2 linked regions of the Microbulbifer sp. GL-2 genome follow. The protein of the gene in region 1 interacts with the protein of each later gene in a pairwise test. Links are inferred from orthologs where the notes say so. Each region holds a gene or a part of one and is shown on either strand. Other genes may lie near its edges.

The links.
Region 2: the proteins of GL2_RS21245 (region 1) and pepP interact in binary tests that used the Escherichia coli proteins (3 or more experiments, as listed by UniProt). The link is inferred for Microbulbifer sp. GL-2 from one-to-one orthologs.

Annotation. Positions count from the first base shown.
Region 1 is NZ_AP019807.1:4,915,580-4,930,162, reverse strand. What follows is about bases 8,063-10,902. They hold GL2_RS21245 (aminoacyl-histidine dipeptidase), read right to left. Parts: upstream 10,299-10,902; coding sequence 8,826-10,298; downstream 8,063-8,825. Other genes in these bases: GL2_RS21240 (VacB/RNase II family 3'-5' exoribonuclease), read right to left, coding at 10,425-10,902. Outside these bases: GL2_RS21295 (SDR family oxidoreductase), read left to right, coding at 1-494; GL2_RS21290 (hypothetical protein), read right to left, coding at 766-1,104; GL2_RS21285 (hypothetical protein), read right to left, coding at 1,115-1,618; GL2_RS21280 (lipase family protein), read right to left, coding at 1,707-2,807; GL2_RS21275 (VOC family protein), read right to left, coding at 3,190-3,588; GL2_RS21270 (linear amide C-N hydrolase), read left to right, coding at 4,052-4,975; GL2_RS21265 (hypothetical protein), read left to right, coding at 5,195-5,599; GL2_RS21260 (GNAT family N-acetyltransferase), read left to right, coding at 5,700-6,563; GL2_RS21255 (polysaccharide deacetylase family protein), read left to right, coding at 6,638-7,474; GL2_RS21250 (YceK/YidQ family lipoprotein), read right to left, coding at 7,692-8,018; more of GL2_RS21240, read right to left, coding at 10,903-12,395; GL2_RS21235 (Glu/Leu/Phe/Val dehydrogenase dimerization domain-containing protein), read left to right, coding at 12,745-13,833; GL2_RS21230 (pitrilysin family protein), read left to right, coding at 14,090-14,583. UniProt on the Escherichia coli protein: Dipeptidase with broad substrate specificity. Requires dipeptide substrates with an unblocked N-terminus and the amino group in the alpha or beta position.
Region 2 is NZ_AP019807.1:1,936,216-1,950,939, forward strand. Bases 11,744-14,724 are described here. They hold pepP (Xaa-Pro aminopeptidase), read left to right. Parts: upstream 11,744-12,549; coding sequence 12,550-13,899; downstream 13,900-14,724. Other genes in these bases: GL2_RS08565 (TIGR02449 family protein), read right to left, coding at 11,744-11,785; GL2_RS08570 (UPF0149 family protein), read left to right, coding at 11,993-12,550; GL2_RS08580 (FAD-dependent monooxygenase), read left to right, coding at 13,966-14,724. Also shown: GL2_RS08505 (3-hydroxyacyl-CoA dehydrogenase NAD-binding domain-containing protein), read right to left, coding at 1-1,519; GL2_RS08510 (acetyl-CoA C-acetyltransferase), read right to left, coding at 1,533-2,741; GL2_RS08515 (OmpA family protein), read left to right, coding at 3,127-4,362; GL2_RS08520 (AraC family transcriptional regulator), read right to left, coding at 4,495-5,529; GL2_RS08525 (helix-turn-helix domain-containing protein), read left to right, coding at 5,923-6,237; GL2_RS08530 (DUF4168 domain-containing protein), read right to left, coding at 6,274-6,666; GL2_RS08535 (hypothetical protein), read right to left, coding at 6,882-7,508; ribose-5-phosphate isomerase RpiA, read right to left, coding at 7,524-8,195; ilvA (threonine ammonia-lyase, biosynthetic), read left to right, coding at 8,411-9,925; GL2_RS21460 (hypothetical protein), read left to right, coding at 10,171-10,308; GL2_RS08550 (5-formyltetrahydrofolate cyclo-ligase), read right to left, coding at 10,394-10,972; GL2_RS08560 (cell division protein ZapA), read right to left, coding at 11,244-11,582; more of GL2_RS08565, read right to left, coding at 11,582-11,743.

The sequences.
Region 1 (14,583 bases):
TTAATTCCATGCATGTATTTGTTCCTCAGCTTATTTCGCAGGAACATGCCTCCTTAGTAATTAATACAGGGTCTAAGCAGGGTATAACAACACCTCCAGGTAATCCAGCCTACAATGCGAGTAAAGCCGCTGTAAAAGTAGTAACCGAAGCTCTTGAATATCAGCTCAGAGAGCTATCCTATGAAGGTGGGCTACGCAGCAAAAGCAATAGGATTTCATCACACCTGCTAATACCAGGGTTTACTTATACGGGAATGAGTAACAGTCCTCAAAAACCCAAGTCGGCCTGGACGCCAGATCAAGTTATTGATTTTATGTTAGAGCGGATTGAACTTGGCGATTTTTATATTCTTTGTCCTGATAATGATGTAACCCGTGAGATGGATAATAAGCGCATAGCTTGGGCGGCTGGTGATATCATTGAGGATCGACCACCTTTGTCCCGTTGGCATCCAGATTATGCCGATGTCTTTAGACAATATATGGAAACCTGATCGCCTGGTATTAGAAAATTGATAGATTTTTGCTTTCTAAGCCGGTGAGCCGGGAAAGTGAAAACAGGTGAATACGGATGAAAGCCTTTGTATGCCGCCAGGCGGGCCCGGTGATTTTTCCAATATCCCTATTGATACTGTCAAATATTGATTGAATGCTGCTCTTAGAGAACTCAAATCCAATGTAGTTATAGACTAAAAAGAAAGAGAGCCTGGCAGCTCACTTTAGTGAGCTGCCAGGGAAGAAGTTTCGGTGATTGCTCGGTGATTGTTAGCAGGCTACTTTTAATGATATCCCAGTGCAGGCCTCTATTGCTGACCATATGACCCCAATGATCGCGTTCCATACCTTCTCAATAGTAACTGCCAGCAGACCTCGCAAGGTCTTGGCAAAGTTCAGGGCCATATCCTCAAGGGAGTCCAGGAAATAATCCCTTAAGTCTTCGTCTATCTCTTTTGTCGCGATAGCTTTGGCGATCAGTTTTGCCTGAAGGGCTAAGGCTGAAAGCTGACGTTCTGAGAAACCGCGAATCTCAGTGACATCGTGGCTGATAATTGAAGAGGCTGCATCTTTGATACTGGAAATCAGCTGGTTTACGTCTAGTGACATGTCGAAGTCCTTAGCGGTTTAAAAAAGATTCGTAGGTCAGTGCCTGGTCCATGGAAATCACAATCTCATTCTTGAAGAGAGCCACAGCGGTAACACGCAGCCCCTTATCTTCGTCTTCTTCACGCATCTGGTTTAGACTGCTGGAAATTCTCTCCAGAGAGGCAACGCTGGGAGGCTCAGCTTCGAAGGCAATATTGGTTCCCTTGGAATTGAGGTAGTTATTGATCTCCTCCAAGGTGCCTTTGTTGGGAATTGGGCGGGTATTTGACTGCATGACCAACGCATCAATTTTCCCAATCAGGGAATGATAGCTTTGACTTCTCTCTTTGTAGGAATTTTTGCTGGTGCCATGGGAAACTGAGGAAAAGAACTGCATCAGTTCAGCGTTAACTTCTGTTAGGTCTGAATAGAGCTCGGCATCATATCTGGGGGCCAGCTGGGTACAGCTACTGATTAGAATCGCCAGAAAAACGCACAGGGTCGAAATAACCCTCATTGGCTGGTTGGGCGACATCTCTATTCTCCTTGCTATTGGCGTGTTGTTGATATTTTAAATGCTCTGGTAATTATCTCCAGAGCAATTAATTTACGTTAGTAATGGACTAAACTGGTTTCAGGGTGACTTCGTCGCTGGGAATGGTTGTGTTATTTTGCCGCTCAAAGTGCGAAAGTAAAAGCCTCACTGCCTCTTGATTGTCGAAGTAGCGGGAGTGGACCCTGGCTGCCAGCTTGTCTGGAAAAGTACCGTAGGAGCCAATAATCCGCTCATAACAATGATGGGCTTCAGGAACCGCAGAGCCGCTGGCAAACCAATCTGAGTGAGATTTAATATCGATCCATTCGATCAGGTCCTGTCGCTGTGACAACGCCAATACCTCATTTTGTAACCACGGCGCCTGCTTGCCCAATACTTCGATTAGGGAGCCCATGGTCAGTATACGCACAGGAATTCCGATGGGCGGAAGGTCGGCAAACAAGTCTACGGTGACCACGCTGCCAAAGCTATGCCCGACAATAGTTACCGACTGGTATTCCTCCTGCGCCAAGTTGTTTTCCAGTTGCTCGCGTACGCGGCGGATAATTTCATAGCGGACTGCAGGCTTACCCCTAGATGCAGGCTCATTGGTGAGATAACGCTTACAGAAATCCGAAATGTCCACCAGTAGCGAGACTGGCATCAAGGCCACCACAGCAGTGGCCACCGCCCAAATCCGCCAGCCGCCAATATACTCCACTGAGTGTTTCAATTTTTCTACCAGGGGGTACAGGGGGTTATCAGCAGCAGGTTCAATCGCTTCCACAAATAAAATAATTGTACCAAGGTACCAAACAATAAAGGCAAGGGCGGACAAGGTAAGACCAAATGTCAGATACTTACGTTGGAGAACTCCCGTCCAGATATGCAGGTTTGCCAGCCAAAACCAGATAAGGGAGAAGCCCCTTGCGAGTCTTGTTTTCAGTGTTTGCTGGGTAATACTGGGAACCAGGTCGTTCCAGTAGGCCTCTGTCAGGTCCAGCTCCAGGGAATGTCTACTGGACGAAACCCGTAAGCGATTTACTCCGGGAGGTACAGACGGGTCTGCGATGGGGGTGAGGGGCATACGCTCACTTGCCGCGATAAGACCTTCGGTAAACTCAGAGAGTTGCGCGGTGCTGGTTACTCTTGTAAGCCCGGGGATCAGCAAAATCAGGCTTCTATTCATGATATTTCCAAATGATCGGCATCAGTAGCACAGGTGTTTCTTGTTGGTTGGAGTCCACTAGCCCTAATGGCCAGATTGGCTTTTATTGATCAGTACTAATTGGTAAAAAGTCAGCAGTACTACATCCCAGTGATGAAAACTTGCTCTATAACCGGATTAACCAGTTAAGTTGAATGAGGCTATGGGAGCCTGTTGCTGATCAAGCGAGTATTGCCGTTTTATATTTGATAGTGAAGGAGAAGTAAACAGCTGGTTATTGGTAAAGCATCGACTATCCATGCAAGTTATGAATTGTAGGTAGCCCTACAGAAGCTTAGGCTGAAATCAGGCAAAGCTCTGAAAGTCAGCTTGAGATGATTGACGATGCTTCGTTCCAGGTTGATTATTCAACAACTTCAGTTTTCAATTCCACAAGAACAAATTCGTTGCCGTATAAATCTTCAAAGTGGGCAAACTCTGCATTGGTTTCAGATCTGTGAGGTTTAGTGAACTCTACGTCATTATTGATCAGGCGTTGGTATTCATCTTCAAAATTATCTGTGTATATCACTGCGCAAGGCTGTCCGGCCGTCTGCCTCCCGATATTTTGCTTTTGGGTCTCAGAGGACGCTTGCAGTAGCCAAATACCCATATCTTTTTGCTTGGGGAGACGAACATGGACAAATCGAAGTGGTGGAGCTTCGGAGTCTATAAATACCTCAAACCCTAATTTATCCCGGTAAAACTGAATAGCTTCATCATAATCCCTTACCAGGATTACCAGTCTCCCAATAGAGTTCATAATTTATCTCCACCGTAATTTGTATAGTTTGTTATTTATATTCTGTCGATGGCGCATATTTTTCCGCCTGTGGAGAATTTTACTGAAGCCCAGGAAGAAGTGAATGTGGTTTGTCGGAAGGTGCGACAGAAATACAGCTTTGGACAGGGTTTTTTTTGAATTAAGACCACACTTCGTGAGCTGGGCATATATTGAGATTCGCTAAAAGACTATTTTTGCCCAGCCTAACCGTATATTCGATTTATTTCCAATAATTCAGCCTTCCAAGAGGAATGGATTCTGGCTGGCCCATAACAGGCGGAGAAAATTTATGGGATTACGTAATATTTGTAAAGCTAGAGTTCTGCTCTGCAGGCTGGTTTCAACTGCCCTAGTTATCCCTTTTACAATTACTACCCCAGCTGAAGCTTGTACACGAATACTATATGAAACTGGTAGTGGAGAGTACATCACTGGAAGAAGCATGGACTGGAGTGATGTTAAGGCGGCTATGGACTTCTGGGCTTTTCCCAAAGGAATGCAACGCAATGGTGGCGTTGGTAAGGGCTCTATATCCTGGAGATCCAAGTATGGCTCTGTCGTAATTAGTATCTATAAATCGGCAACCTCAGATGGCATTAATGAAGCTGGATTGGTAGGAAACCTGTTATATCTGGCTGAGGCTGATTATGGAAACCAGGATGCTCGAGATAAGCCAGGGATCTCAGTTGGGGCATGGCTACAGTACTTTCTGGACAATTATCGCACAGTTGATGAGGCCGTAAGTGCGATGAAGCAGGAGCCCTTTACAGTGGTTGGTACAGATTTACCAAATGGACGGCCTGCATCGGCACATATCGCCATTTCAGACCCATCAGGTGATTCAGCAATATTTGAATATATAAAGGGTAAGTTGCAGGTACACCATGGCAGGCAATATACAGTAATGACCAACTCCCCAGTTTATGGACAGCAACTGGCTATAAATACGTACTGGAACCTTATTGGAGGACAGAATTTTCTGCCCGGTACTATAAGTGCCGCTGATCGCTTTGCCCGAGCCAGCTATGCTCTTAAGTCTTCCCCAAAATACAATGAGCGGCGTGATGCACTAGCTTCTGTATTTTCTCAAATCCGTGCAGTCAGCGTCCCATTGGGGATGAGTGACCCAGAGAAGCCCAATATTGCCTCTACGCTTTGGCGTTCCGTGATAGACCAGACCTCAAAGCGTTATTATTTTGATTCAGTTATAAACCCTTCAGTCATCTGGGTAGATCTGGACAAGTTAAATCTCAGCGCTGGTGCTAAGGTTATGAGTATGAGGTTAGATACTCCTGAAAACCGTGGAGGGGAGGCGGATTCACTGTTTAAGCCGGCGAGCCCTTTTAAGTTCCTGGCACCGGAGTGAGTTAATTATTCGTCAACCATTGATGTGGCACAATTAACACTTGATTATAAAAAATAGAATTATTTCAGTAGAGGGTGTCGCATTTAAATTTCGATATGTATATTTATTAAAGCTCAATTGTCAGATTTGGGGTTCTTGGTTTCACGTTTTAATGTTGAGAAGTTAATTGTGAAAGTATGTTATTGTTGGTTGGAAAATTTAATTTTTATGGGAGTAATTGTGAGTAATGATTTTTATCAGGCACCAAGAGGTGATTTGATGGCGAGTAAAACTGGAGCAAAAAGCGTATCGGAATACTTGACCCAGTCGTGTATAGAGGTGGAGGGAGCTGCAGCTTTATCCCGGATAAAAATTATTTGGGGGCTTCGACTTTCTGGTAACTTCGTATTTCTTGCCGCCCTAGTATACTTTATTGCTTTGTTATTTTCCCTGGAGCTGGATGGAGGGCTAATAGTGCTCGGGGTCTTTATCGGGATGTGGGTATTGGAAAGTTATGTGATTATTGCATTTTTTTCAATAGCGAACCTGGTGTGTAGCTCCTCTGCATATATTTTCAAGCCTTTATTTGTTGAATATTCCATTTGGAACCATTCTCTCTGTAGTTCATTTCGTGAATATAAATAAAGTGCAGTTTGAAAAAGATTAGCAGGTATAAGGTTGAGGTCTTAATTTTATTGTTGTCGACGGGTGATGGAATTCGAAGTGCGACTTGAGGGAGGGAAGAATGTCCGAAGAGCTAACTGTTCGTTTAATGAAAAGAGAGGAAGTTACTCTTTTGGTGGATTGGGCAGCTGAAGAGGGGTGGAACCCTGGGTTAAATGATGCGGAGATTTTTTGGAATACTGACCCTGAAGCGTTTATTGCGGCGGATGTTGGCACAGAGCTAATTGGAGGTGGGGCAATTACTTCCTATGGTGGGGAGTACGGCTTTATGGGTTTTTTTATCATACGTCCTGAATTCCGTAAGCGCGGTTACGGAAACAGCCTGTGGCAGATGCGGCGGGACAAAATGATAGCACGACTCTCTCCTGGGACAGTTGTTGGTTTGGATGGTGTTTTTGAAATGCGGGACTTCTATGCTAGAGGAGGGTTTGTTTTCTCACATCGTAACCTACGTTTTGTTTATAGCTCATCGAGCAGGAAGGTCAGTTTTCATAAAAATATTATTCCTGCCGATCAAATATCTTTTGATCAGTTGGCTCAATATGATAGAACCTGCTTTCCAGCATCCAGAGATAATTTTTTACAGGAGTGGATGTCTCAGCATTACTCCAGGGCCGTTGGTTATGTTGATGATGGGCATCTGGAAGGATATGGAGTAATGCGCCAATGTAGAAAAGGATTCAAGATTGGGCCTTTGTTTGCAAATAATCAACAAACTGCTGAAGTTATTTACAGCTACCTGGTGAATTCTGTAGCAGGCACCGAGGTGTTTTTGGATGTTCCGGAAAATAACCCTGCAGCAATGTCTTTAGTCCGTCAATTTGGTATGAAGGAAATCTTTGGTTGTGCCAGGATGTACCTAGGGTCTACACCGAAAATCATGCATGATCGTGTGTACGGCGTAACAACTTTTGAGCTGGGCTGATGCTAAAGAGAGATCTAACTGGTTATGAGGGGAAACCTCCCCACCCACATTGGCCTGGTGGAGCCCGGGTTGCTGTGCAATTTGTCCTGAATATAGAAGAGGGAGCTGAATCCAGTATTGTTAATGGTGATACTCAGTCCGAATCCTATTTACACGAGTTGGTTGGCAGGCTGCCGCGGGTAGGGAAGAGAGATTTTAGTGTTGAGAGTATGTATGAGTATGGCTCTCGCGCAGGAGTTTGGCGGTTGCTTGACCTTTTTGGGGAGAGAAAGCTAAGCCTGACAGCATTTGCATCGGGATTATCTCTTGAGTTGAATCCTAAAATTGGAAGCGCATTGGTTGCTGCTGGACATGAAGTCGCTGGGCATAGTTACCGTTGGCTGGACTATCAAAATGTCTCAATTGAGGATGAGCGGAGAGATATAAAACGTACTATTAAAATTATCAAACGAATAACTGGATCCCCTCCCTCCGGCTGGTATACAGGTCGAGCTAGCTTGCATACGCGAAAGCTGCTAGATGTTGAGGATGATATTCTGTATATCTCTGATTCATACAGTGATGACCTGCCTTATTGGCAATCAGGTATGTCCAAAAAATTGATAGTGCCTTATACCTTAGTGAATAACGATATGAAATATCTAATGCCTAATGGTTTTCCCTCAGGAGAGGATTTTTTCCTGTTGTTAAAGGATGCCTTTGAGTTCCTTTGGAAGGAAGGCAAAAAGCATCCAAAAATGATGAGTGTTGGCTTACATAGCCGAATTAGTGGGCATCCAGCAAGGGCGATGGCTGTTGCTCGGTTTCTGGATCATATTATGGGGTTTAATTCCGTTTGGATTTGCCGTCGAGAGGAAATTGCTAAACACTGGATGCTTGTGCACCCTGAGGGAGTTAAATCAATAAGGTAACCAGAAATGGAGGTATATCATTTTCGCTGAATGTATAGTTTTAAGTTTGTTTTGGCTATCAAGGGTGTTTTTCAGTTACTTCTCTAGCTACTCCCTATAATTTTTGTATGAACTCTCGATGTTTATGTTATCAATTTGGTTGCAGTAGCTGGCAGCTTTTGTTTATTCGGCTAACCAGCTAGGTGGTATGCGGATCTAAATATTGATAATGAATCTTCTAGTATTGGTGGTTTTTGAGCGAAATATCTCCGTTTTTATATTGCCCATAAATAGTAAAGGGAAGGGCGACTGTATCTGTTGCTGTAGACATAACGCCATCCACCAGATAAATTCCAAGAAGTAAATCGGCGTTTATTGATTCGCTAGCTGAATGCATTTTACAGAAATTATAAGAGAGGCCGCTATATACTCTGGGGATGGATTCGCAGTAAGATTTTTCCTTCTTCAGGCTGGCTGCAATTTCTCGGTCCGTACTGGATAATGTGGTGAAGGTGCCGCAGGCGGTCAGGGGAAGAATGCTTAATATCAAAAATAGTTTTTTCATCTATTATGTTTTCTTTATGGTCTTAAAACTGATTGCCGAGGTGTGATTCAAGCTCTATCTCACCTCTGAGTGAGCTATCCGGGTTTGTCTTGATATAGGCCCTCCTTGAGATTATTTCAATCAGATGCCAGGCCTTTGCATAACTGTTGGATTGGCAAGTAAAAATTCTAAAATACTACTTTTATGTGTCCTTTGTGCTTAACGGATTTAATTGACTGGCCGTTATTAAGTGGATTTGAGCCGAACTTTTTAGTTTATATTCCCGCTTAACTCTTATTTTTTTAATCTCAAGCTGTGGCAGTGTTCGTCATTAAGGCTTCTTTCCCCAGTCTGCGGTTATTCCATATTCTTTCCAATATTGCCGCCTCAACCAATACCAAGGTAAAGCGAACTGGAGCCACTGGGTGCTGAATATTTAAAAAGCTCTATAAACTTCCTTGTTAAGTTCTCTGACAGAATCCCAGTGATGATTCATGTTGGTCGAAAGAATGCTAACTAAAATCTGGCTTCTTATGCTCTCATCCATGTCTTACTTAACGCAGTTGTGTTGACCAGCTTACTCGAAAAAAAGTTCCAAGGAAGCCTTTTATAGAAGGATAAGTTTTCAGGTGGGGTGTTGATGCTTTAATTGAAGATCGAATATTTTCTATTAATGGTATTTCATGATGGGTTCATGATTTTTATGGGTACTGGAGTACGGTTTAGGTGGGTTTGTGTGTAGAGAGTCCGCCTCAGGTCGACCCTGAAAGGCGGAACTAAATATTTTTCTACAGGAAGTGGCTGCTAAGAGATAAGCAGAAGATCCAGTTAGCTTCGTGTCGGAACCGCCTGCACAACCTTAATAAAGTAATCCCAGAAATTGGCAACACTTTGGATGTGAACTCTCTCTTCCGGTGAGTGAGCGCGACGGATGGTGGGTCCAAAAGAGACCATGTCCCAGTTGGGATAAGGCTTTGCCAGGAGTCCACACTCAAGGCCTGCGTGGATGACTTTCACTTCTGCAACTTTTCCAGTCATTTCCTTATAGACGTCTTTCATCTTTGCCAATAAGGGGGAGCTGGGGTTTGGTGTCCAGCCGGGGTAGGCGTTATCCAATCGGGTTTTGGCTCCGGCCAGCTCAAAAGTGGCAGCTACATCCAAACCGTGATGGTCGCGAGCGCTGTCGGATAGACTACGTACCAGACATTGAACTTGAACAAAGCTCTGGCCGTCCTTCTTGCCAGTGGTAACCCGGGCCAGGTTATTGGAAGTTTCGGCGATACCTTCCAATGCTGTGCTCATGCGTTCCACGCCATTAGGGCAGCAGCGTATAGCGCGAATGAATTTTAATTGGGTCTCGGCGTCCATGGTAACCAGAGGAGCTTCGGTATTTTCCAGGGAAATTTCCAAGGCCGCTTCACTATCCAGTTCTTGGGCAATAGTTGAGCTTTCGCGATTAACAATTTGCTTCAGTGTTTCCTGGGCCTCAGCCGGTACAGTGATAGTGCTGAAGGACTCACGAGGAATTGCATTGCGCAGGCTGCCGCCATCAAGCGTGGCGATTCGCAAATCAGGAATATCGCGTAAGGCCGTATCGATAATGCGGTTGGCGATTTTATTGGCATTGCCACGACCCTTGTCAATATCCAGGCCGGAGTGTCCGCCGCGCAGGCCGCGTACAGAGAGCTTATAGGCTTTAACCCCTTCAGCTACGGGTGCTTCGGAATAATTGAGGGTGGCGTTGACATCAACGCCACCGGCGCAGCCAATGTAAAGCTCACCCTCGTCCTCGGTGTCGAGGTTAAGTAATAAATCTGACTCGAAATAGCCCGGTTGCAGGTTTTTGGCTCCAGTCATACCGGCTTCTTCATCAATAGTGAGTAATGCTTCCAAGGCCGGGTGGGGGATGTCGGTGGACTCCATCAGGGCCAGAATCGCGGCTACCCCAATACCGTTGTCGGCGCCGAGTGTGGTGCCTTTGGCGGTAACCCATTCACCGTCTATGTAAGGTTTGATGGAGTCTGTGAGAAAATCGTGTTCGGTATCGGCATTCTTTTGCGGCACCATGTCCACGTGGCTTTGCAGGGCCAGAGTCTTGCGATCCTCCATTCCGGAAGTAGCTGGCTTTTTGATAATGATATTGCCAACTTCATCCAGTTGGACTTTTAATCCGCGGCCTTTAGCAAATTCAACAATATGCTCCACTACACGCTCTTCGTGCTTGGAGGGGCGGGGGATTTCACAGAGCTTGGCGAAATGTTTCCAGAGTGGGGTGGGGTTCAGCTCGGCAATAGTACTCATTGGAGGCCTCGAAATCTTTTGTATGGATTAACCCGTCGCAGTGGGTGCCATAGTGAGAAATCGTAGTACCGGTGTTGCGACGGAAAAGGGCCCGGCTGGAGCCGTGCCCTTTAAGGGAATAGCGCTTTAATTATTTTCCGTAGCGCTGCTGTCTAGGGAGCTTTCTTTTACAAGCTCAAATGCGATACGTCGTTTATCGACATCCGCAGAGACCACTTTAACGGTGACGCTTTGCTCGAGCTGAAAGCTCTGCTCGTCATGGGTCAGGATCAGATGCTTGCCGTCAAAAGTTGGCAGGTTTTTCTTGTTGCCATTCAATCGCACAAATCCGTCGATGCCAAACTGGTCCAGACGTACGCCGAGCCCGGCACCGTTCACCAGGGCGATCTTTCCGGTAAACGCCTGACCAACTTTATCCTGCATAAATTGCGTATAGAGCCATTGCTCCAGGGCGCGGTTTGCCTGACGGCCGCGTACCAGGCTGTCCTGCAAAGCTTCAATCTGTTCATCACTAAGATTTTTTGCAGATGTCTCTTGCTTGGCTGCACGCAGGACACGGTGATTGTGCAGGTCATTGTATTTGCGGATTGGAGAAGTGACGGTGGCGTAAGCGCCCAAGCCCAAGCCCAGATGCGTGCCGGCTTTGTTGTCGAACTGACCGGGTCGCAGCATGCGCTTCAATACGGCGAGCAGGTTGCGCATCTTGTCGTCTTCGTGGGTTTCCAGGTGTTTGACCAGTGCCAGGTAGTTTTCCAGTTGGCTGAGATCTTTCTCAGCGTGCTCGGGCAGCATTTCCTTTAGCAGGCTGCGGACTTCACCCATGCGCTCTTCACGGAAGCCCAGATGTACTGAGAAGCAGCCCTGTTGCAGTTCTGCCAACTTCGCACCGATGCTGATGTTGGTTGCCAGCATGGCTTCTTCAACCATACGCTGGGCAATATTGCGATCCTGTTTCTCGATGCGCTCAATCTTGCGCTGCTCGTTGAGGTGGATCTCGTAGTCGGGACGATCCTCCATTGCCAGGGAGTGGCCTGCGCGATATTTGGCGCGGGCTTTATATAGGGCAGCAAGGTTGCGAAGGCTCTCTTTTTGCTCCTCCGGCACAGCGGTTTCATCACCCACGACAAATTGGCTAACCTGGTTGTAGCTCAGTTTGTGCTGGGAACGAATAGCGGCAAATTCGTATTGGCTGGAAGCAATCTCGCCATCATTCTCGATATCTATATGTACCACTAGTACCGGGCGCAGTTCGCTGGGTATCAGGGAGAAGAGGTCTTCACACAGATTGCGCGGCAGCATCGGCAGGGTTTCGCCGGGGAGATACTGGCTGTGGGCGCGCTTGAAGGCCTCTTGATCCAAGTGGCTGCCCTCTTCGATAACGCTGGAAGGATCGGCAATGGCAATATGTAAAGTCCAGCCGCCTTCATGCGCTGTAACCGCGAGAGCATCGTCCATATCACGGGTGCTTTCCGCATCAATAGTTACGAAGCCCAGCTCGGACAAATCCTTGCGTTCGGCAGTGATGGATGTGATTTGATCAGCAATACTGCCCGCCTGTTTCTCTGCCGCCTGGCCAAACTGCTCCGGCAGTTTGTATTGGGCCACAACATAGGCATGTTCGATCCCGGGCATCTCCGGCTTACCGATAACGGTTTCTACTTTGGCCTGGGCACGTCCATCCTTAAAGGGGTGGCGATTGACTTTACAGGCAATAAATTCGCCAGGTTGTGCTTTGCCGCGTGCTTTGGGGGGCAGAAAGATCCAGCGGGTCAGGCCGTTCTGGGTGGGCTGGATAAAGTGGCCCTGGCCCCGCTGTACATATTGACCTACCAGGTAGTCCAATTGGCTATTGATAAGGGTATCCAGCTCGGCTGTGAGCTTGCCTTTGTTCTCTTCCGAAATGCAGACGCGAACCTGGTCACCAGGGAAAACACGTTCCATCTCATTGGGGGGTAAGAAAGCCTCCCGTCCATCTTCCAGCTCCACAAAGCCAAATTTGCCGTTGCTGCCGCGTACCCGGCCCTCGGCAAACTCCTTACTGGAGCGAATATCTGTTTTCAGTTGTGAAAGTTGTTTCAGAGCGTCGGCATTCAGCATCGAGTTTATCTCTCGGGTCGATTTGGGCGCGGATTCTACCAGACCATGCTGACACGGTGTAACGGGGTCAGGTAATGGAAAAAAGTAACTTAATGCCAGCGGGGCGGTAGGAGTTGGGATGAAGGAGAGGCCAGGATTGCTGACTACCTGGACCACTATATTCCCGAGGGATCATTTGTCCTAAAAAAGTATGCTTTGTGTGACAATTTAGCTATTGCTTTGTGGTTATGTGCAAAATATGCAAACTTTATCTGCCGAAGGTGGATATAATCTTACCCCTGAATAAAAACAGATAAGGGCTGTGGTTGTTCCCCAGCTGTAGAACCGGCTTTCCGGAGAGGAACAGTTAATGAGTATTTTTTCCCATTCCGCCTACGATAAACACGAACAAGTGGCGTTTTACCAGGATGCTAAGAGCGGGCTCAAGGCCATTATCGCGGTGCACAATACGAATTTAGGTCCCTCACTGGGTGGCTGCCGCATGTGGCCATATGCCGATGATGGTGAGGCATTGAATGATGTATTGCGGCTTTCCCGTGGAATGACTTATAAGTCTGCAATGGCAGGCCTCAAACTTGGTGGCGGGAAATCTGTAATTATCGGTGACCCGCGCAAGGAAAAGACCCCCGAATTGCTGCGTGCTATGGGAGAGTTTATCAATACCCTTGGTGGTCGCTATATCACCGCAGAGGACTCTGGCACCAGTGTTGCCGACATGAGTGTTATTGGTGAGACAACCGAATACGTATCCGGTCTGTTTGCGGGCTCTGAATACGGAGGTGATCCGTCTCCCTCAACTGCCTATGGTGTGTTTGTGGGCCTCAAGGCTGCAGTGGAGCACCGTTGGGGTAAAACCGACCTGACCGGCCTGAAAGTATCCATCCAGGGTGTTGGCAATGTGGGCTTCCGGCTGGGTAAATTGTTGAAAGATGCTGGTGCAGAGTTATTTGTAACCGATATTTTTCAGGACAATATCGATCGCGCGGTAACTGAACTGGGCGCCATTGCTGTCACCGCTGATGAAATCTTTGATCTCGACGTAGACCTCTTTGCCCCCTGTGCCATGGGTGCGATTCTCAACGATGACACCATCTCCCGCCTGAAAGTGGGCGCTGTGGCAGGTGCGGCCAACAACCAGTTGGCAGAAGAGCGACACGCTGCGGCACTGCGTGAGAAAGGTATCCTTTACGCCCCTGACTATGTAATCAATGCCGGTGGCATTATCGATGTGTACTACCAGCAAAAGGGTGATTATGACGCTGGTGAGGTCCGTGCGCATATCGAGGCGATTGGCGACACAATGAAAGAGGTGTTTGTGCGCGCAGATGAAACAGGTGAGACCACGGCGCATGTGGCTGACCGTATAGCCGAGGAACGCTTTGGCCATCATTCTGTGACTGGTGATACTGAGAACAAGTCCGGCACAGTAGCCGCATAACCGCTATTCGGCGCTGGAGATGTGCCGGTGACCTGATCGCCACAGGCGATTGGTATCATCGCTTCTCTCTGTGATGTATTTTTTTGGGCACTTTAGTGCCCATTTTTTTGTCTGAAAGTTGTCTTGTCGATCTGGCAACCGGGTAAGATGTCGGATCAACTGTTTGAATGTGCTTGGGGATTTAGCTAAAAGCAGGAGAGAATCCTGGCCTAAACTTGCCATCCTGAAGCTGCGGTTATTAAGAGGGAGTGACAATATGGACTGGCGTCCAGTGCTCATCAGTGTCGTTATCGCCACTGCAGGTTTTACCGGTTGCGGAAAGTCTGTCGACAATACACCCCATGCGCTATCTGTGGATACTGAAGCTGCGGCCAGTAGCAAGGCGGCTGCTTCGGATAAAGAGGCCTATGTTCCGCCACCGGAACTGGATATTCCCTATCACAAAGAAGTGCTGCCCAATGGGTTGACTGTGATCGTCCATGAGGACCGCAAAGCCCCGGTCGTCTCCACCAACATCTGGTACAAGGTGGGCTCCAAAGATGAGCCGAAGGGCAAAACTGGCTTCGCGCACCTGTTTGAACACTTGATGTTTAACGGTAGTGAAAACTATCCCGGTGAGTACTTTGAGCCCTTCCAGCGCTCAGGGGCCACAGATATGAATGGCACCACCAATAACGATCGCACCAATTACTTTGCCACAGTGCCAAAAGGAGCCCTGGATATGGCCCTGTGGATGGAGTCCGATCGGAT
Region 2 (14,724 bases), 3.0 Mb from region 1 along the record:
CCCGTGAAGTAAAGAATCCACGGCTGTCATTGACGACGATCGGTGTCTTGCCAATTTGCAAAACAAAAGCGAATGCCTGGGCCAGGGTTTCCTCACTGGTTTCCTCTCCGCAAATGATTTCCACTAGTGGCATTTTGTCGGCGGGGGAGAAAAAGTGCATTCCAATAAAGTTTTTTGGCCGCGATGAGGCGTTAGCCAGGCCGGTGATTGGCAGGGTGGAGGTATTGGAGGCAAAGATAGCGTTGTCGCTCAACTGTCTCTCGGCCTCACTGGTGACTCTGGCTTTTAACTCCCGATCCTCAAATACAGCTTCAATTACCAGCTCACAGCCAGCTAATTCAGCCGCATTATCAGTAGGTTGGATTCGGGACAGGATTGCCTGCATACGCCCTTCATCGGTGCGACCCCGCTGCAGGCGTTTGTGCAGGGACTTTTCCGCATAACCTTTACCGTTCAGTGCCGCCTCCATAGAGACATCTTTTAAGACAACCTCGACACCTTTACTGGCACAGGCATAGGCGATCGCCGAGCCCATCATACCCGCGCCCAAGATACCGATCCTGCGTATCGGTTGGGTTTCCTGATTGCGTGCCGCCTGGGGCAGAGAGGCACCGGCTTTGAGATCATTGAGGGCAAACCAGAAGGTGCCGATCATATTCTTCGCCACCTGGCCACAGGTCAGCTCGACAAAGTGACGGGACTCGATACGTGTGGCCGTTTCGAAATCTACCTGTGCACCTTCCACTACGGTTGCCAGTATCGCTTCAGGGGCGGGCAGGCATCCATGGGTTTTCTTCTCCAGCATGGCCGGGGCGATCATCAGTAGTTGGGCGTTTTTGGGATTTTTGGCATCCCCACCAGGCATGCGGTAATTGGGTTGGTCCCAGGGTTGTAAAACCTGGGTACTGTTGTTGTCCCGGATAAAATCTCGTGCTTTCTTGAGCAGGTCGTCTGTATCATTGGCGGTTTGGTGAATCAGGCCCGCCTCCAGAGCCTGTTTTACACCTACCTGCTTGCCTTCAAGCAGGAAAGGCAAGGCGTTCTGGATACCCAGCAGGCGAGGCATACGAACACAACCACCTCCGCCGGGCAGTAGTCCCAGTGTGACTTCGGGCAGGCCGATTTTAAGTGTCTTGTCATCCAAGGCGATACGCTGATGACAGCTAAGGGCAATTTCCCAGCCACCACCCAGTGCGGTGCCGTTGATCGCTGCCACTACTGGTTTACCCTGGGTCTCCAGCCAGCGGAGTTTGGCTTTCAGGGATTCACAGGCGGCAAAAAATGCTTCAGCTTGATCTTTTTCGGCTGCGTAAAGTGATTTGAGATCGCCGCCGGCAAAAAATGTTTTTTTGGCCGAGCGTACAATAATGCCAGCGTAATCCTGCTGCTGTAGTTGTTCCACCACGGCCTGTAGGGAATCGGTGAAATCCCTGTCCATTACATTTGCCGAGGCATTGGGGTTATCCATGATCAGGTGGACGATGTTGTCGCTGTCCTTCTCGAGGCGAATGGATTTCATATTTTTTCTCCCCTTACACCCGCTCAATTATGGTTGCCACGCCCATGCCGCCACCCACACATAGGGTGACAAGGCCGTAGCGCTGTTGCCGCTGTTCCAGCTCATCCAGTACAGTGCCGATCAACATCGCACCGGTGGCACCCAATGGGTGGCCCATGGCGATGGAGCCGCCATTGACGTTGAGTTTCTGCGGGTCGATATCCAGCTCGTGTTGGAAGCGCAATACCACTGCGGCGAAGGCCTCATTTACTTCATACAGATCGATATCCTGTGCGGTTAAGCCGGCGGCTTTGAGCGCCTTGTGGGTGGCAGGTGCTGGCCCGGTCAGCATGATGGTAGGCTCGCTGCCAACCACCGCGGCGGAAACAATACGCGCGCGAGGGCTGAGGCCCAGGTCCCGCCCGGCCTGTTCACTGCCTATAAGGATTGCTGCGGCACCATCAACGATCCCTGAGGAGTTGCCGGCGGTATGCACATGCTCAATGGCTTCCACCTGTGGATAGCGGGAGATGGCGATGCTGTCGAAACACAGGTCTCCCATACCGGCAAAGGAAGGATTCAGGTTAGCCAGTCCCTCCAGGGAGGTATCCGGGCGTACAAGCTGGTCATAATCCAGGATCAACAGGCCGTTTTGATCTCGTACCGGAATAATCGACTTGGCAAAAGCTTGCCGTTTCCAGGCCGCGGCAGCCTTGCGCTGGGACTCGAGGGCAAACTTATCGACGTCTTCCCGGGAAAAGCTGCCGAGGGTGGCGATCAGGTCCGCACCGATACCTTGGGGTGCAAAGCCTGTGTCGATGGCGGTTTGAGGGTCCATGGCCCAGGCGCCACCGTCACTGCCCATAGGCACCCGCGACATGGATTCCACGCCACCGGCGACTACCAGATGCTCCCAGCCCGATCGCACCTTGGCTGCAGCCAGGTTGACAGATTCGGCCCCGGAGGCGCAGAAGCGGTTCAAGGTGACGCCGCCGATATCCTGGTTCCAGTTCGCAGCCAGGGCGGCCACCTTGGCGATATCCGCACCCTGATCGCCAATTGCGGTGACACAGCCCATGACAATGTCATCGACTTTTGAGGTGTCCAGCTGATTGCGGCCCTGCAATTCCCGCAGCAAGCCTGAGAGCAGGGTGATGGGTTTGACTTCGTGCAGGGCTCCGCTGGATTTTCCTTTCCCGCGAGGAGTGCGGATTGAATCGTAGATATAGGCTTCTGTGGGCACGGTCTTGGCCTCTTTATTTTTGGTTGCGGGTATAACCATAGTGGTGTGCGACGCAGGCGCAATGATGAAAGACGCCAGGGGCGGTGACGTGGATGTCTGCTGTGATAATTAGGTGTGGGAAGATATTTTTAATCGATTATTCCAAATCAAACTAACCCGGTGAGCGGGCTGCCATACACTCAAATAAGGCGCATTATTTTTTATTGCTTGCCAATAGATATTGGCGGGTAAGTTTTCAGTGTGGTTAGAAAATTCCCGGCGACGCAGGTTTGTCACAGACTCAGCAAATACTGAATAAGCAGTTGAACTGTGTAGTGTTTTTCATTTGCTGGGACTGAAGAAGGCTAGCGGTCGACCGTGAGATTACTGACAGTGAGGTTTGGCTATGTCGGAAAATCTACTGGCACTGGCGGCGAGCCAGCTGGGTACCTCGGGCATTGGCGCACTGGCCTCGGTGCTCGATATTCCCGCAGAGCAGGGCCAGAAGGCACTGGATACCGGCCTCGCTTATTCCCTGGCCGGGATGCTGAATAAAGCCAGCAGTAAAACTGGCATGGGGTATTTATTCAATATGGTTACCGATAATGAGGCATTGGACCTCTCAACGGTAACAGAAAGCTTCTCAGATAAAGACAAGCTCGACAGTATTTTGCAATCTGGCGCGGGCATGCTGCAAAAGGTTTTTGGCACCCGTGTTGAAGAGGTGATAAAACTTGCCTCTACAGCATTATCAGGCGGCGATGGCAGCCGTTTGCTCAAGTTGGCTCTGCCGATTATTACCTCCCTGTTAAGTGGCCAGGTAAAAGCGCAAAAGATGGATGTCTCCGACCTGGCATCACTCCTGATCGGTCAGCGTGAATTTCTACAGGATAAAATTCCCGATGACCTGCTTAAAGCTCTCAATGTACCCGGCTTTGATCAGCTGGGTGCATCGCTGGTTACCCATGGTCATGCCAAACCACAGGAGCCGCGCCCTGAAGCCCTGCATGGAAATGGTGAGAAGCGCAAGCCAGTCAGTTTCAGTAGCTGGTTTTTTCCGCTGCTACTGGTGTTGGTAGCGCTTTATGCACTGAATATGTGTATGGACAAAGGAAGGGAGGAGGCGCCTGAAAACCGCCCCTCTTTGACCACTCAGGAGCAGGCTTTTATGGAGTCTCCCTCTGAACCAGTTGGGGACCTGACAGATGGCAATGCCCAAGCGAAACTGGGGCCAGATGATTTCGCCAGTAATTTGCGCGATTACCTCAAGAGTTTTGCTCGCCAACCGGATCGGGAATTTCCCCTTAGGATCAATTTTGAAGGGAGTAGTGCCAAGATCCTCAATCCCTCTGCCCCTGATATTGTGGCACTAGCGAAGATCATGCAGGAACACCCCAACCTGAGTATTGCCATTGAGGGACATGTAAAAGGGGAGGGCAATGAAATTGAGGAGCAGGAAGTTTCCCAGGAGCGTGCAGATGCAGTGCGGGAAATTCTTTTGCAGAAGGGAATTGCGGCCAACCGGATCACTGCTACCGGTATGGGGTCGGCCAAGGAAGTTCCTGAGGGTGAAGCCGAGAAGAAAGAGCAGAGGCAAATGGACAATGAGCGTATCAGTGTGAGAGTAGTGAATTTTCAATGATAGAAAATTGCTAGCAGAAGCCATGTGAATAAAGAGGCAATAAAAAGCCCCGCAAAATTAGCGGGGCTTTTTATCAATTTAATTGCCTAAATTCTCTGTGAGGGAAATTGCCTTCAACCTAGGTAAATTGCTTCAATCATTACGGAATTTTTCCCGATAGGCGCCGGGAGCGAGCCCCGTCCACTTCTTAAAGGCGCGGTTAAAGGCGCTGGGCTCAGAAAAGCCAAGTCTCTCAGCAATCTCTGCCACTGCCGTCTCCTGCTGCTTAAGCTGGAATACGGCCATATCGCGGCGCACAGAGTCCTTGATGTCCTGCCAGCTATTGCCCTCCTCCTTGAGCCTGCGGCGCAATGTCTGCGGAGACGTGTACAGGCGTGCGGCGACATCGTCGAGAGACAGGTTTTCGATACTGTTTTGCTGTTGCAGCATGCGCCTTATTCGACCGGTGAAACTGTGATCGGACTTGTATTGGGTGAGCAGGCACTCGGGTGCGCGGGACAGGAACTCTGCCAGTTGCTGTTCATCGCGTACGAGCGGCATTTGCAAATAGCGGGTGCTGAATACCAGGCAGGTTTCCGCTTGGTTGAAGTAGTGCCGACACGGGAACATTTCGTTGTAATCTTCATTGTAATCCGGCTGCGGGAAGGCCAGCAGCACACGCTCCAGCAGTATGGTGCGATCGATCAACCAACTGAAAAAACGCAGCCAGATGACGGCTATTGATTCCACAAAAATCTGGTTGGGTAGTTTCTTGTCATTGCTGTGATGGATTATCAAGCGGGCTTCTTCGCCATCTTCCACCAGTTTGATATGTAGATCGTCGCTGACCATGCTGATAAAACGCCCTGAGCGTAGCAGTGCACGGCGCAAATTGGGACAGCTGATACAGGCATGGCCCATCATGGCGAAAGTGCCGGGCAGCCAGGGGCGCGCCAGGAAACCACCAGATTCATCGTTTAGCAGGTCCCATTCCCGGCGCAGCAGGTTAGCCATCTGATCGCGGCCGATCCGGCTGTCGGGGTCCTCAAGCAGGGCGGGCTCTATATCGCTGTCGCGCAGTATTTGCAGGCAATCCAGCCCCGCTGTATGAGCGCCAACCAGTTGGGCGCGCACTACCGTAGCGGGTATACCTGGGTCCTCGCGGAGTTTAGGGGTCTCGCTTTCCACTCTCTCAGCCCTCAACATTATTTTGTAAGCTGCGTGTCATTCTCAAGTGCAGCATGGATTATGCGCAAAGCGCACGGGAATGTCAGGTTTATAGGGAGTGGGAGTAACAAAGGGGCAAGCTGGGAGGCCTGTATCGATCAATAATACAGCCCGCAGAGAGTGAAAAGCTTATCTTTTTCAAATGGGTTTTGTATATAAGTATATGTTTTTATTGGTTATTTTGCATTTATCCACATTTTTTCACGCCGCTGGAGTAACATTTGCTCGACGAGCCGCACGGAGAACTACTTTAGCAAGCAGCTCCAGAGGTGAGTAAAAGAGGCGGCCTAACTACTAGACCTGAGAGTCATAGGGATTAACAATAAAGTGACATGCCAATGAAGGAGTGGCCAAATGCCGTCCGCATCCGTTGAAAGCCAGCTGAACCCGACAATCTGTCGGCGCATGTTGATCGCCTATTTAATTGAACAGACTCCCCGTCCAAATAATCCTGCGTTGGAAGAGGCGACTGGCTGGCCGCGGCGCACAGTACAGGACATTATTGCCAAGGGGTTGCCTGGGCATGGCACTCTGGTGGAATTTGTTCAGGAAGGAGTACGCCACAACGATGGTTATTACCTGTTGCGCGATTGGGGTTCTTTCGACCGCACCTGGGTAAGAAGTAATTTACCAGCTATTTGTCAGGTACTGGAAATTACCCTGGATTAGAGCGGCGCACCGATTGGGTGTACCGCTCAGTCGCCTTTACTGCGGCTTGGTGTGTGTCTGCTGGAGTATTTTGTTGACCTTCTCCAGAAGTGCCGGGTTGGACTTGATGCTGGTGGCTATTTCCTGGTACTTGGTTTTGGATAATCCCGTTTTCTCTATTGCCGCAATCATCTTGCCTTGGGCCTCTTTGTTTAGGGCCTCAGCCTCCTTAATATCAGCGGCGGCCTTGAGCTTTGGGGCATATTCCCGGCTCAGCATCACAATAGAGCGGTAGGCATCGGCAAACTGCTTGAGCTGGGGCTCACTAAAGGACGCTTTAGGAGCACTGGCCTTGGGGGCATTGGCTTGGGGCGATGCGGGTTGCGCGGTGGCGAAGGGCATAGTGAGCAGCAGGGTGAACAGGGTGAGGAATTTGGTAAAGGGCTTCATCGGGCACTCCAGAAAGTCTGTGGACGCTTTTGCTTCTCTGAGGGAGCACCCAGCGTCACGTTAGGGCAAAAGCGTTATGCAATGGAACCTAGTGGGAGCTTACAGGCACCAGAGCATTCAGCTTTGGGACATTAGTTTCAGGGTAGCCAGTTTCGGCGCGGACGTGGCGCCTTTCCCCGCCACTCGCGCGAATTTTTGATATCGATGCGCAGGGCCTAAAAAAGGCCGAGAAATTTCTTGCGCTTCTTCAGGGACTGTTCGCAGCTGTTGAGCTGTTGCTGGTAGTGTTTCGCACGCGCGGATACTTTGTGTGAGACTTTTTTAAGCCAGGCCTTGTTTCTAAAGGTGCGCCGGTTAAAGCCGCCATGGCCCTCATGGTAGGCCAGATACAGGTGATAACTATCCCTGGACTGGATTTGGCATCGACGTGCACTGGTGTTGTTGTACCAACCGACAAAGTCGATTGCGTCGCCAAAATCATCCCGATCCGCACCGTAGCTAAAAGTAGAGCGTTGATAACCGCGCCAGGTGCTCCCCAGCGCCTGGGCATAACCAAAGGCATCTGAGGGGCGCGGTCCGGGAATAAAGCCCAGTATTTTGCTGCGCGGTGGGCGCGCGTCATGCACAAAACGGGACTCCTGATGAAGGATGGCCATCATCACTGCTACAGGTGAACCCCACTCTTTTTCAGCGGCCTTGGCCTCGCCATACCAGCCTTTTTTCTCGCGGAAAATGGAGCAGATATTGTCGGGATTACTGGGGGGGGTGGTAGAACAGCCCGAGCCCAGGATCGCGGCGCTAATCAGCGCCACCAGAATCCCCTTTTTATTATTTTGTCGCATAGTATGACTGCATAGTTAGGCGGTGATGGTTTTAACCCCGGAGCTGGTACCGAGTAATAACAGATCCGCTGGCCGCTTGGCGAAGATGCCATTGGTAACCACGCCGGTGATATTGTTGATCGCTTCTTCCAGCGCAATAGGTTGTTCGATTTTCAGATTGTATACATCGAGGATTGCATTGCCATTATCGGTAATAACGCCCTGCCGGTAGACAGGGTCTCCCCCGAGTTTGACCAGCTCGCGAGCAACCAGAGAGCGCGCCATGGGAATCACCTCTACCGGTAGGGGGAATTCGCCCAATATCTTAACCGACTTGCTCTCATCGGCGATGCAGATGAACTCGTCAGAGCAGGCCGCGACAATTTTCTCCCGTGTCAGTGCTGCACCGCCGCCTTTGATTAATTCCAGTGCCGGGTTGGCTTCATCGGCGCCATCTACATAAAACTGGATGCTATCGGCGTTATTTAGCTCATAGACCGGAATACCGTGGGACTTGAGCCTTTGTGCCGAGGCCTCGGAGCTGGCAACCGTACCGTCGAACCTACCCTTGATCTCGGCCAGATAGTCGATAAAAAAATTGGCCGTGGAACCTGTACCTACACCGATGATGGAGTCGGCCTCCAGGCGCGGGGAAATATAGTCGATAGCGGCGCGAGCAGTGGCCTGCTTCAGTTCATCCTGGGTCATACTCTGGATAGTTTCCTGTGCAATTATTTCTACTTTATTTTCACCTTTCGATAAAAAAAAGCGCAAAACAGCCTATTTGATGGTAATTGTGTCGGGCAAGGATTAGACTGGCCTGCCGGTGTTGCGTGCGTTGGGGGTATTTTGCCAATGCTTCTGCTACTAGGCTTCCCTGAGTCGCGCACAGAAATTTACCGCAACGGCAACCGAAACACGCCATGCCCAAATCTTATATCAAGCGCATTTTAGACGCGCGCATTTACGATGTCGCCATCGAAACGCCATTAGAGCCGATGCGCCAGCTTTCCCACCGGCTGGGTAATCGTATATTGCTCAAGCGGGAAGACCTTCAACCTGTATTTTCTTTCAAGATACGTGGTGCCTACAACAAACTGCTAAAGCTGCCCGCTGAACAACGTGCTCGTGGTGTAATCGCTGCCTCGGCGGGGAACCATGCACAGGGATTGGCCCTGGGAGCAGCCCAGTTGGGGGTGCGCGCAACGATAGTGATGCCGAAGACCACACCCCAGATCAAGGTCAATGCGGTGCGTATGCGTGGAGCGGAAGTGATATTGCACGGGGACACTTTCGATGAGGCCGCCGCGCGCGCCAGGAAGTTGGTTGATGAACGCGATCTGGTTTTTGTGCACCCCTATGACGATCCCGATGTGATTGCCGGCCAGGGTACAGTGGCCATGGAAATGTTGCGCCAGCACTCAGGTAATTTGGAGGCAGTATTTATTCCTGTTGGCGGGGGTGGGCTGGCCGCAGGCATGGCCACCTATATCAAATATGTACGACCGGAAACCAAAGTCTATGCGGTTGAACCTGAAGATGCAGCCTGCTTGAAAGCCGCCCTGGAGAGTGGAGATCGAGTGCGCCTGCCTCAGGTGGGTCTGTTTGCCGATGGTGTTGCTGTGGCGCAAATTGGTGAGGAAACATTCCGGGTTTTAAGTGAAACGGTAGATGGTGTGATCACTGTGAGCACCGATGAGATCTGCGCGGCAATCAAGGACATTTTTGAAGATACTCGATCCATTGCCGAACCCGCCGGAGCTGTGGGGCTGGCAGGGCTGAAAAAATTTGCTGAACAGAGTGATTGCCGTAATTCAGCCCTCGCCACTGTTTGTAGCGGAGCCAATATCAATTTTGATCGTCTGCGCTATATCAGCGAGCGGACTGAAATCGGCGAAAAGCGCGAGGCGGTGCTCGCTGTGCGTATACCCGAGAGCCCCGGTAGCTATCTGCGCTTTTGTCGTGATTTGGGAGACCGCGCCATCACCGAGTTCAATTACCGATATGCCGGTAATGAGGAAGCACATATTTTTGTCGGCTTGCAGGTGACTGCCGATGATGATCGGCACCAATTAGTTAATAAACTGGAAGATCGCGGTTATCAGGTAACCGATCTCACTGAGAATGAGATGGCCAAATTACATATTCGCCATCTGGTGGGGGGGCGAGTCCCAGGGCTGAATGATGAAGTTGTATACCGTTTTGAATTTCCCGAACGTCCCGGCGCTTTGCGGAAATTTCTCGAACACCTGGCCGGGCGCTGGAACATTACCCTGTTCCACTATCGCAACCACGGTGCTGCCTATGGAAGGGTCCTGGTTGGGCTACAGGTTGAGCCAGGGGCTCGGGCAAAACTTTCGGGTTTGCTCGAGCGGCTGCAGTTTCCCTATTGGGAGGAAACTGAAAATCCCGCTTACCGCTTTTTCCTGGGCAGCTGAGCCCGGGAAAATCATTAGTTGAGTAAAGCGTCTCAGAAGTTGTTGGGTGCGTAGACTGCAATTTCGGCTTTGTCGAACCCCCTTGTGTGAAAATGCGACAAAAAACACATAAAATATCCAACAACCGGTTACTATTCCGCCGATTCTTCAGTATCTTCTTTGGTCGTTGAACTTTTGCTATGGCTTCGGTCATATGCGGAGCGAAACGCACATAACAAAAAAATTGATTGTACAGGATGGTCCCAATGAAAGCCGATGCGCTGACAATCGCTGTGGTTGTCTTTGTCGCGGGCGTTCTGCTGAGCACCAGTGGTTTGACTGAGGTATTTGCCTCGGAATCCGAGCCACCGGCCGCTCTGCAACAGGGAGTGGTTACCCGTTAGGCTGATGCCGGGGGGCGCTCTGCCCACGAAACAGCAAAAAAGGCCGAACACTAAGTGTTCGGCCTTTTTTGTTTTCTCTCTCGTACTAGTTGCATCGATAGATACGCTTTTCTGTCACTACCATGTCCAATGGTATATCCCAGTTGTCAGTGGGTAATTGCCTCACGCATTGCAACTGGTGGGCGGCGCCAATTAGCTGTGGGCCGGTACCCGGCAATAATTGTTTGTGCTCAAACGTGCGGTCATAAAAACCTGCGCCCATACCCAAACGGGAGCCACTGGGAGTAAAGGAGACCAGGGGGACCAGCACCAGATCAAGCAGGTGCGCTGAACGACTGGGACTGCGCACCGGTTCAGGAATATGGAAACGGTTGCGGAATGGCAGCGGCTCACCGCCCCAGCGTTTAAAGCCCAAATGTGGGTGTGGCTCTACAGGTAGTACTGGCAGGTAAAAATCTTTCCCTGGGTAGCGTTGTAATAACTGGCGAATATCCAACTCCCCATCCATTGGCCAGTAAATACCAATATGGCGGGCGCGTTTCATCTGTGGAACCCGGCTTAACAGGGTAATAGCTGCGCGACCATGCAGGCGCTGCTGGTAAGCGCTGAGTTCCCGTCGCCCTGCGCGCATACGTCGGCGCAGTTGCGTTTTATTTTCGCTCATGGATAAGGGGAAGGCTGGAAAGAAATGGGAACCCCGAGTATGTGGCTGTAGACGGCGCCTCGAACCGTAAGGTTCAAGGTGGCGGTCTCCGGAGTACATAAGGCTTTCCGCTGCATGGCGGACTTGCACACCAGCACCCGCTGGAAACCACCGGGGTAAGATTATCGGCTCAAGGACATAGTCTGCTGGCCAACACCCCAGGGTATGAGTTAATTATAACTTGGACGGAGGGGGGCTGTTAACTGGAAATTTGTAGGGAATGGACGTGCCTTCATTCTTGCGATGACTGCGGCTCCGTCTCTGGGTCTATTTCGCCCAGTGCGTTTTGTACTTTGTCCTTGAGGCGGTCGAGCATTTCCTGTTGGAGGGGGACACTGCTCAACTCCGCTTTGGCCTGAATCAGTTCATGGGCAATATTCAGTGCAGCCATGACTGCGATTCGCTCAATGCCGATCACTGTGCCGGTTGAACGGATTCGCGCCATGCGCTCATGCAGGAGGCGTGCGGATGCTTGCAGGCCTGCACGCTCGCTGTCGGCGCAGGCTACGCGGTACTCTTTACCGAGAATGGATACGGTGACGGTTTCGGATGTTAGTGCAGAGTCAGCCATCAGGAATCTTGCGTTAGCCCCTTGAGACGATTGATCATGGCTTCGACCCGCGAGCGGGCGGCCTCATTATTTTTTATCAGGCGCTGGCGTTCGCGCAGCCAGTCGGCTTCCTGCCGACGCAGTTCACGGTTGTCATCAGCCAGCTGTTGGCAGCGGGCGATCAGTGAATCCACAGTGCTTTCTAACGCTTGCAGCTTATCCATATTTCCTGCGTTTGGGGTCGACGTCTGGGTTCGCAACACGACAGACTGCGAGGGATTCCGCTACTATATTGCCGGCGAAAAGGTGGGTCAATCGCTCCACCTGCGCGGGCAATCACAAATTTGTCCCGAAAACACAAGTTCTTTTGCCTGTCGCTGCTGTTGCAGCGCAATAATTAACTCACGATCAAGAAAAATTGCACGGTAACCATGACATCAGAAACTAATCGATTCGAGCTTCTCGCCAACGCCATTCTCTCGGCAGGTGGCCAGGCGGACCCCAGTGAACTGCATGGATTTACGTGTGGTGTACTGGCGGCGGGCGCTGAGCCAGACAAAAAACGCTGGCAGCGCGAACTGGCAGAGTTACTCGACCTGGAGGTGGTACCGGCAGATTTAAATAAGGACTTTCTGCAATTAGCTGAGGAGAGTCAAAAGCAGTTGAATGGTAGCGACTTTTCCTTCCAGCTGGTTCTTTGCGACGATGACGATATTGTTGCACGCACCCTGGCATTGGGGCACTGGTGTGAGGGCTTCCTGCACGGATTTGGTATCGGTAAAGCAAAAGAAGAGAAGCTGCTGCCCACCAGTGAAGAGGCATTGAAAGATATCGGTGCAATTTCGCAGGTGGATGCCGATCACGTAGAGGAGAGTGAGGAGAATGAACAACAGCTATTGGAGCTGCAGGAATATGTGCGTGTAGCAGCTCTCAATATTTTTACCGAAGTACGCGGCAAGCAGTCCACTGAAGGCCCCACTGTACACTGATGTCCAGTAACAAAAAAAGCGCAGCGATCAGCAAGACGGAATATAGTCTTCGTCGCACTCGCCTGATGGATGAACTGGCGCCGGGGAGCTTGGCGATAGTCTCATCCGCTGGTGAGCAGCCCCGATCACGCGATACTTTTTTCCCTTTCCGCCAGGACAGTGATTTTCTCTACCTGACCGGTTTCGATGAACCTGAAGCCCTTTTGGTACTGGTTCCGGGGCGTGCCCAGGGGGAAACCCTTCTGTTTTGTCGCGAATGCGATGCGGAAAAAGAAATGTGGGATGGGCCGCGTCTCGGTCCCGAGCGGGCAGTGCAACGTTTCGGTTTGTCCGATGCTTTTCCGATTGGCGATCTCGACGATATTTTGCCGGGACTACTGGATGGTCGCGAGCGCATTTATTTTCCTATGGGGCGCTATGCCCACCTCGACCGGCGTATCCGCTGCTATCTGCAAAATATTTCTGAGGCACCGGGCAGTAATGGTGCTCCAGAGGTAGTGGATCTGGATTACCAGCTGCGCGAACTGCGCCTGTTTAAAAGTTCAAATGAGCTGGGCCTGATGACCCGTGCTGCGGATATCAGTGCCGCCGCACATTGTCGCGCCATGGCTCGCTGCCAGCCGGGGCTTTACGAATACCAGTTAGAGGCGGCGCTTTTACACACTTTTGTCGATGCCGGTGCGCGTGAGACCGCTTACCCAACCATCGTTGGCAGTGGCCGCAACGCCCTGGTTATGCACTACTGCAGCAACAAGGCACAGATGAATGACGGTGACCTGGTACTTGTGGATGCGGGCTGTGAATACCGTGGTTACGTGGCAGATATTACTAGAACTTATCCGGTCAACGGACGCTTTAGTGGCGCACAAAAAGCGCTGTATGAAATTGTCCTGGCTGCGCAGCTGGCAGCTGTCGAGCGGGTGCGTGTGGGAAACCATTGGGATGACCCCCATACGGCTAGCGTAGAGGTGATCGCTCAGGGCCTGGTGGACCTGGGGCTGTTAAATGGGGATGTGCAGGACCTGATCGAATCGGGCGCCTACCAGCGCTTTTATATGCATCGAGTTGGTCACTGGCTGGGGATGGATGTACACGATGTCGGTGATTACCGGGTACACGGTGCCTGGCGGCAATTGGAGCCAGGCATGGTGATGACGGTCGAACCCGGTATCTATATCCCCGCGGACGATGAACGTATCGCAGGGGAGTTCCGTGGCATGGGTATTCGTATTGAAGACGATGTGGCCCTCACCGGTGAGGGAGTGGAAATCCTGTCTGCGGCGGCGCCAAAGTCTGTAGAGGATATCGAATATGCTATGCGCCATGGGCGGGATTTATTGACTCGCTAGAAACAATAAGGGTTTACGGCCTCCCAGCTTGCTGATTGATGACCTGGGAGCCTGTGGGGGAGTTTTATGACTGAAGCTGCGCAACAATTCGATGTGGCCATCGTCGGTGGGGGAATGGCTGGTGCCAGCCTGGCGCTGATGCTGGCGCACTTCTGTCCGCATCTCAGTGTCGCACTGTTGGAGCAGAGAGGACTGCCAGATGCCTCGGCCAGTCTACGGCTGCCGAGCTTTGACACTCGTGCCACAGCTATCGCCGCCGGCAGTTTACAGCTGTTCCAGCAGTTGGGTCTGTGGTCCGCTTTGCGTGAATATTGTGCCCCCATCCAATGTATCCAGGTGAGTGACCGCGGTCACTCCTTTGGTGCATCCCTATCAGCGCGTGAGCAGGAGCAAGCGAGCTTCGAGGGGATGTTGGGGGCTGTGATTGAGAATGCTGCGTTGGGGCCTATCCTGCATCGTGCTGTAGCAGATACCCAGGTGCGGGTATTGGCCCCAGCCAGGGTGAGCAGGGTACGAATGGGTGTTGCCGGGGCGCATTTGAGCTGGAGTGCTGATGAGCAGGGCCAGCAAAATGAACTGACCACGGGTTTATTGGTTGTTGCTGACGGGGTCGGATCACCTCTGTGCCGGCAGTTGGGGATAGAAATCGACACGATAAAGTACCAACAAAGGGCGTTGGTCACTACTGTTGGTCTTCAGCGAGACCATGGAGGCGTTGCCTTTGAACGCTTTACCGCTTCTGGGCCCATGGCCCTGTTGCCATTGCCGCAACGAGAGGGGTTACATCGCGCCGCCCTTGTGTGGGCCTGCCCGGATAGAGAGGCG